Polyangium spumosum: one gene and its partner. The protein of the gene in region 2 interacts with the protein of the main gene of each other region in a pairwise test. Links are inferred from orthologs where the notes say so. Each region holds a gene or a part of one and is shown on either strand. Other genes may lie near its edges.

Region 1 (3,071 bases), on a different replicon or contig from region 2:
GGCGTCGTGAACGGACTCGCAGAGGATGATACCGCGCTTGATGTCCTCCTCGGATTCGAACGGTACGGTGTCCACGAGGATCGGGTTCTGGCTGGTGAGGAAGCTTTGCCGATCGCGAAGCACGTTCACGCACCAGTCGATCCAATCGGAGTGGAGGCCGTTGACGAGCTCGTCGGCGATCGCGACATCGGGGTTGCATGCCAGGTACCAGGCGAACGAGAAGAGTCGTTGCTGGCCGAAGGAGAGCTGGTCGTGCCGCCGCACGGGTTTACCCCCGCGGAAGAACTGGAAGGAGGGCGAGGAGTAACGCCACCCGGAGTCCGTGGACGCGCCCGGGCCGAAGTATGCTTTCGCGTCATCGAAGCCGAGTTGCTCGATGACTGACTTCAGCAGCGGGTGGAGCGACAACGGAAGCGAGATCGGTTCGCCCTTGCCCTCGAAATGCAGAGGAGGAGGAAGCCATGGGTGCGATTGAACCTTGGAGCTCAGCAGGACGGTCAAGCCACCGCCCACCATCGCGCGGAGCGCGCCGAGCGCCTCATCGAACGGGGCAGTGGTGCCAGGATAGTCGAACACCCGGGCGAGGGCGGTGGGGATTGCCGGATGGTCGAATGCGGGTGTGTCGGCGTTTTTTATGAACGCAGCGCTCAACAAGGGCAGCGCGACTGACAAGTCGAGGGGATCGTCTGCCCAGGCAAGTTCGTGGACCGGTGTTGCAGGTCCGTTTTCCGGGTCCTTCGTGAAGACACCGAGACCCTTGCCGGTGCGCGCTTGTATCCAATAGCAGAGCGAAGGGTCTCGTTGCTCGACACGAATCAAGACCTCCGCTGCTTCGTGTGTCGTGGGGCCCCCCAACGGGAGGACGACATCCGTCTCGAAAGTTCGACGGATCTTCGCATGAAGAGCGATTTCACCGACCGCAAAGGACGCCTCCACGTGGAACGGCGTCTCCGCGAAGAAGGGTCGACGAAAACTTAGCGTCGACATCGCGGCGAGCAGCTCCACGAGCGTGCTTTTTCCCGATCCGTTCTTGCCGAGGATCAGGTGGAAACCGTCCCCGAACCGGAGCTCCGTCCCCGGTCGCACGTCGCGGAACGCATGCACCTTGAGCGACCGCAGCCGCAGCCTCGGCGTGGTCGCCTCCGCGGGCTCGCCACCTTCGCCGTGCGGGACAGAAGGCGCATCCTGGTCGTGCTCGCCGCTCATGGGTCTCCCAAAGCGGTAGAACAGTCTCGTACCGCTGTCGAGACTCCTGCGCTCGCCAAGCTCTCTGTCTTCTTCCGCCTCAGCCGCTCAGCCGCCCACGAGCCGCTCCGCGATCTGCACCGCATTCAACGCCGCGCCCTTCCGCAGGTTGTCCGCGACGATCCACAGGTTCAGCGCCCCCGGCACCGCCAGGTCGTCGCGCACGCGGCCCACGTAGACCTCGTCCGTGCCCGCCGCCTCGCGCGGCTGCGGGTGCCGGCCCGGCGCGTAGGGCTCGTCGAAGAGCCGCACACCCGGCGCGCGGCGCAAGAGGTCGCGCGCCTCGCTCGCCGTCATCGGACGGTGGAACTGCGCGTGTACGGCCTCGCTGTGGCCCGTGACGACCGGGACACGCACCGTCGTCGGCGTCACGCCGATCGATGCGTCGCCCAGGATCTTGCGCGTCTCGTGCACCATCTTGAGCTCCTCCTCCGACCAGTCGGGCAGGCTCCCGCTCTTCCAGTCCATGAGGAGGTTGCCCGCGAGGGAGCCCGGAAAGACGTTCGCCGTGGGCTCGGCGCCCGAGGCGAGCTCGCGCGTCTGCGTGATGAGCTCGTCCATCGCCGCGTGGCCCTTGCCGCTCGCGGCCTGGTACGTCGAGACGACGATGTGCTTGAGCCGCGCGGCGGCGTGCAGCGGGCCGAGCGCGACGACCATCTGGATCGTGCTGCAGTTCGGGTTCGCGATGATGCCCTTCGGGCGGTCCTTCGCGGCGTCCATGTTCACCTCGGGCACGACGAGGGGACACGCGGGATCGGCGCGCCACGCGCTCGAGTTGTCGATGACCACGGCGCCACGCAGAGCCGCGAGCGGCGCGAGCTCACGCGAGGCCGCGGCCCCCGCGCTGAAGAGCGCGATGTCCACGCCGTCGAAGGCCTCCGCGCAGGCGAGCTTCACCTCGAGCTCGCCGCCCCGGAACGGCACGCGGCTCCCCACGCTGCGCGCCGACGCGAGGGCGCGCACTTCGGTCGCGGGGAAGCGCCGATGCTCCAGGGTCCGCAACATCTCCCGCCCCACCACGCCCGTGGCGCCCACGACAGCAACGACACACGACATGCGCCCGCTCTAGCGCACGCGCCGCGGTCCACGCAAGAACGCTGCGGGCCGGCGAGCCGCGCGCTAGCATGGCCGTGATGCGAGGCCGTACATCCCGCGCTTCGAGCCTCGTCGCGCTCCTCGCGTTCGCGACGCTCCCGGTGACAGGCTGCAAATCCGGCGCGTCGGGCGGCGCCACGAAGGGGTCCGCGTCGCCCGCGGAGAAGCCCGCCGCCGTCCCCGGAAAACTCGTCCCGATGGTCTCGCCCTCGCGGCTCTTGCCCGACGTGCGCGGCGATCGCGGGGTCATCGCGTACGAGGCGGGCGCGCGGCGCGTGCTCGTCGATCGCATGCGGCTCGTCACGTACGAGGACGGAAGGACCGAGCGGGCGAACGAGCTCCTGCCGCTCGGTCACGTGCGCTCCGTCGAGCTGCCGAGCCGGCTCGGCGGCGGGTTCGTCTTCCACGCGACCTCCGGCGGAGGCACGCAGCTCTGGCGCGCCTCGTCGTGGCTCGGGAAGCTCCGGCCGCTCGTGCAGTTCTCGTCGACCACGACGGACGTCGTGCCGGGGTTCGACAGGCTCTACCTCAGGCTCGCGTCGAACGGAAAACTCGTCGCGGTCGACACCGAGACGGGCGAGGTGCGATCCCTCGCGCCGCTGCCGCCCGCCGCCGCGTACGGGGGGCTCGCGTTCGCCGACGGGTTCTCGGGGGTCGTCGACGCCGATCTGCGCGGCGTGCTCGCCACGTTCGACGCGGGCGCGACCTGGAGGCCGCTCCACCTGCCCGAG
Region 2 (3,293 bases):
CCAGCGTCTACCGCTCCTTCCGAGACGTGGACGAGTTCCTCCGCGAGCTTGGTAAGCTTGTGAAGGCGAAGGGCCCCTAGTAGATCCGGGCTGACCCATGACGACTGCCTCCGAATCCGATTTTGATCTCGCCACGATGCGCCTCGCGCTCGAGGAGGCGAGGAAGTCCCAGCCCTCGCCGAATCCGCCGGTCGGGGCCGTCGTCGTGAACGAAGCGGGTGAGGTGGTCGCAGCGGCCTACCACGTCCGCGCAGGGGAAGAGCACGCCGAGGTCGTCGCCCTGCGCCGCGCCGGTGACGCCGCGCGAAACGGCACGATCTTCGTCACACTCGAGCCCTGCAACCACCACGGACGCACGCCGCCCTGCGTGGACACCATCCTGCGCTCGGGCGTCCGCCGCGTGGTCATCGGTTGCCTCGATCCCAACCCGAACGTCGACGGCGGAGGCGCCGCGCGCCTCACCGAGGCAGGCCTGACTGTCGACGTGGGCGTCGCCGGCGCCGAGGCGCGCGCGCTCATCGCGCCATGGGCAAAGTTCATCACGACAGGCATGCCCTACGTGTCGCTCAAGCTCGCGCTCTCGCTCGACGGGCGCATCGCGACCCGGAGCGGCTCCTCGAAGTGGGTCACGGGCCCCGAGGCGCGAGCCAAGGTTCAGGAGCTCCGCGCGCAGCACGACGTGGTCGGCGTCGGCATCGGCACGGCCCTCGCCGACGACCCGCGCCTCACGGTGCGCACGCCCGGGCTCGCCGAGCAGGGTCGATGCCCGACCCGCGCCGTCTTCGACACCCACCTGCGCCTGCCGCTGCACAGCCGGCTCGTGCAAACAGCACGTGAGGTGCCGACCTGGGTGCTCACGGGCGAGGACGCGCCAGGCGCAAACGAGCAGGCGCTCGTCGACGCAGGTTGCGTGGTGCTCCGCGTGCCGAACTCGGCCGAGGGCCGGGTGGAGGTGTCGGCGGCGCTGCGCATCCTGGCAGCACAAGGCGTGGTCTCGATCCTCGTCGAGGGTGGCGCAGAGCTCGCGGGCAGCCTGCTCGCCGCACGCCTGGCCGACGAGCTCCACGCGTTCATCGCGCCCATCCTTCTCGGCCCGCGCGGCCGCCCCGGTGCCGTCGACTGGGCCGGCCCCGACACGCCAAGCGAGGCGCCGCGCATCGTCGATCCTCGCTGGGCCCTCTGCGGCCGCGACGCCTACGTCAGCGGTCCGCTCGCGTTCCCGCGCTGAGCGTCCGCTGGCGCCACGGGTGTGGTCTTGCCTCGTGCCCGCTGGACGAACTGCGCATCGCGCAGTTCATCCACCTTCGGTCCAGGCCGTGCCTGGTCCGGGTGCAGGGGCGGACAGCCCCTGCCGGGGCCTGGGGCAGCGCCCCAGCGCCACGCTTCAGCTTGCGGCGTGCTTCTGCATCTTGCGCTGGATGATGCGCTTCTTGAGCATGCCTACGCGGTCGATCATCAACACGCCGTCGAGGTGATCGTGCTCGTGCTGGATGGCCACGGCGAGCAGGCCGTCGGCGGCGAGTTCGAAGGTCTTGCCGTCGCGGCCTTGGGCGCGCACGCGGAGCGCTGTCGCGCGCTTGATGTCCTCGCTCACGCCCGGGAACGACAGGCAGCCTTCGGGGCCTACCTCTTCGCCTGTCTTCGACAGGATTTCCGGGTTGATGAAGACCATCAGGTTGCTTGGCTCGTCTTCGGCGGCGATGTCGATGATGAAGATCCGGTGTGCCTCGCCGATCTGCGTGGCTGCGAGGCCCACGCCCGGCGCTGCGTACATGGTCTCGGCCATGTCGTCGATGAGCCGCTCGATCTCGGGCGTGATGCGCTCGACGGGCTGGGCCTTCTGGCGGAGGCGGGGGTCGGGATAGTGCAGGATGGTGCGGATGGCCATGTTCGCTTCTTGGGTCTGCCTTCGGAACCCACGCTGCCGTGACGTCACGTCGGCAGGACAGCTTGCATCAGGATAGCTTAGTCGGACCTCTTCGTCCTGCCGAGCAACGTCGAGACGCGCTCGCCTGGGGCTGCTTTTACTTCGCGCGCCGGAAGATTGCCGGATCGACCGGCGTGCCCCGCGCTGCCAGGTCCTCCGCGATGGCCGGGATTGCGCCGGTCGCGTGCAGGCTTCCCTCGATCGCGCCGCCTGCGGCGGTCCGCTCGATGGTGAACGTGAAGATGTCTCGGGCCACGAGGGCGCCGGCTTCCACACGTAGGTCTGCGACGCGCATGAGGCGTGCTCGTCCGTCGCGGAGGCGGGCGACTTCCAGCGCCAGGTCGAAGGTGCTCGCCAGCGCCTCGCGGGCGGCTTCCACCGTCGTGCCTGGCCGGGCTGACACGAGGTCCGCTGTCAGCCGCGCGAGGGCGTGACGCAGCGTCGGCGCGCGTGCTGCTGCGAGCACGCTGCTCGCGCCTTCGCCGAGGGCGCCGATCAGCTCCGAGGCCGTGGCTCCGGCGAGCGCGCCGATCACGATCCGATCCGGGCGCATGCGCGCGGCGACACGCGTCGCGCCGGCTGCTGCGTCTGCGCTCGGGCCGAGCGGGATCAACAACACGTTCGCGTGTTGCACCGGGATCTCGTCGTCGTCTTGCAGCGAGACGACGCGCTCCTCCGGGCCGAAGCCTTGCGCGAGTGCTGCGACGAGCGAGCCGTGCCCCGAGCCCGTCGGCCCTGCCACCAGCACGTTCGCGCGGCACGCCGTTCCTTGCGACAGCAGCGTCGCCACGGCTCGCGAGAGCAGCCCCGCGCGCACGAGATCTTCCAGCGTGCTCGCCTCGATCCGCTGCGGCTTGCGCAGCACCACCACGAGACCCTTCGCGCCTGCCGCGGGCAGCGCGCCGAGCAGCCGCGAGCCGTCCGGCGCGCACAGATCCACCGCGCCGGGTGCGTCGAGCTCTGCGCCTGCGCGCTTCGCGAGTCGACGCAACACGCGCGCGCCGGCCTCCTCGCTCGTGAACGGCATCTCTCCTGTCGGCTGCTTGCGGCTCTTGCGGAACGCGACGAGGCGGCTGCTCCCTTGCGCGTGGATCTCCACCACGTCGTCGTCGGCGAGCAGCGGGCCGATCGCGCCGAGCTCGATGAGCTCGCGTCGCGCTTCTTGCACGAGCTGCTCCACGCCTACGCCTTCGGGCACGAGGCCCGCGACCTTCATCGCCGCGGCGCGCTCCTCGATCGCACCCGCGATCTTCGTCGTGAACGCCGCCTCGAGCGGCGCGCCTGCGGCGAGCGGGGCGAGGTCCAGGCTCTCGGCCACGCGCTCGACGAGGGTCGCGAGCGCTGCGCGGTGCTGCGTCGACGGACC

Evidence for each region.
Region 1: the proteins of def (region 2) and GF068_RS16725 interact in binary tests that used the Escherichia coli proteins (3 or more experiments, as listed by UniProt). The link is inferred for Polyangium spumosum from one-to-one orthologs.

The regions. Positions count from the first base shown.
Region 1 is NZ_WJIE01000004.1:686,296-689,366, forward strand. Bases 298-3,057 are described here. They hold GF068_RS16725 (aspartate-semialdehyde dehydrogenase), read right to left. Parts: upstream 2,302-3,057; coding sequence 1,294-2,301; downstream 298-1,293. Other genes in these bases: GF068_RS16720 (AAA family ATPase), read right to left, coding at 298-1,206; GF068_RS16730 (PQQ-binding-like beta-propeller repeat protein), read left to right, coding at 2,379-3,057. Also shown: more of GF068_RS16720, read right to left, coding at 1-297; more of GF068_RS16730, read left to right, coding at 3,058-3,071.
Region 2 is NZ_WJIE01000001.1:729,055-732,347, reverse strand. Bases 137-3,118 are described here. They hold def (peptide deformylase), read right to left. Parts: upstream 1,889-3,118; coding sequence 1,385-1,888; downstream 137-1,384. Other genes in these bases: GF068_RS03100 (ATPase, T2SS/T4P/T4SS family), read right to left, coding at 2,025-3,118; ribD (bifunctional diaminohydroxyphosphoribosylaminopyrimidine deaminase/5-amino-6-(5-phosphoribosylamino)uracil reductase RibD), read left to right, coding at 137-1,228. Outside these bases: transcriptional regulator NrdR, read left to right, coding at 1-80; more of ribD, read left to right, coding at 98-136; more of GF068_RS03100, read right to left, coding at 3,119-3,293. UniProt on the Escherichia coli protein: Removes the formyl group from the N-terminal Met of newly synthesized proteins. Requires at least a dipeptide for an efficient rate of reaction. N-terminal L-methionine is a prerequisite for activity but the enzyme has broad specificity at other positions.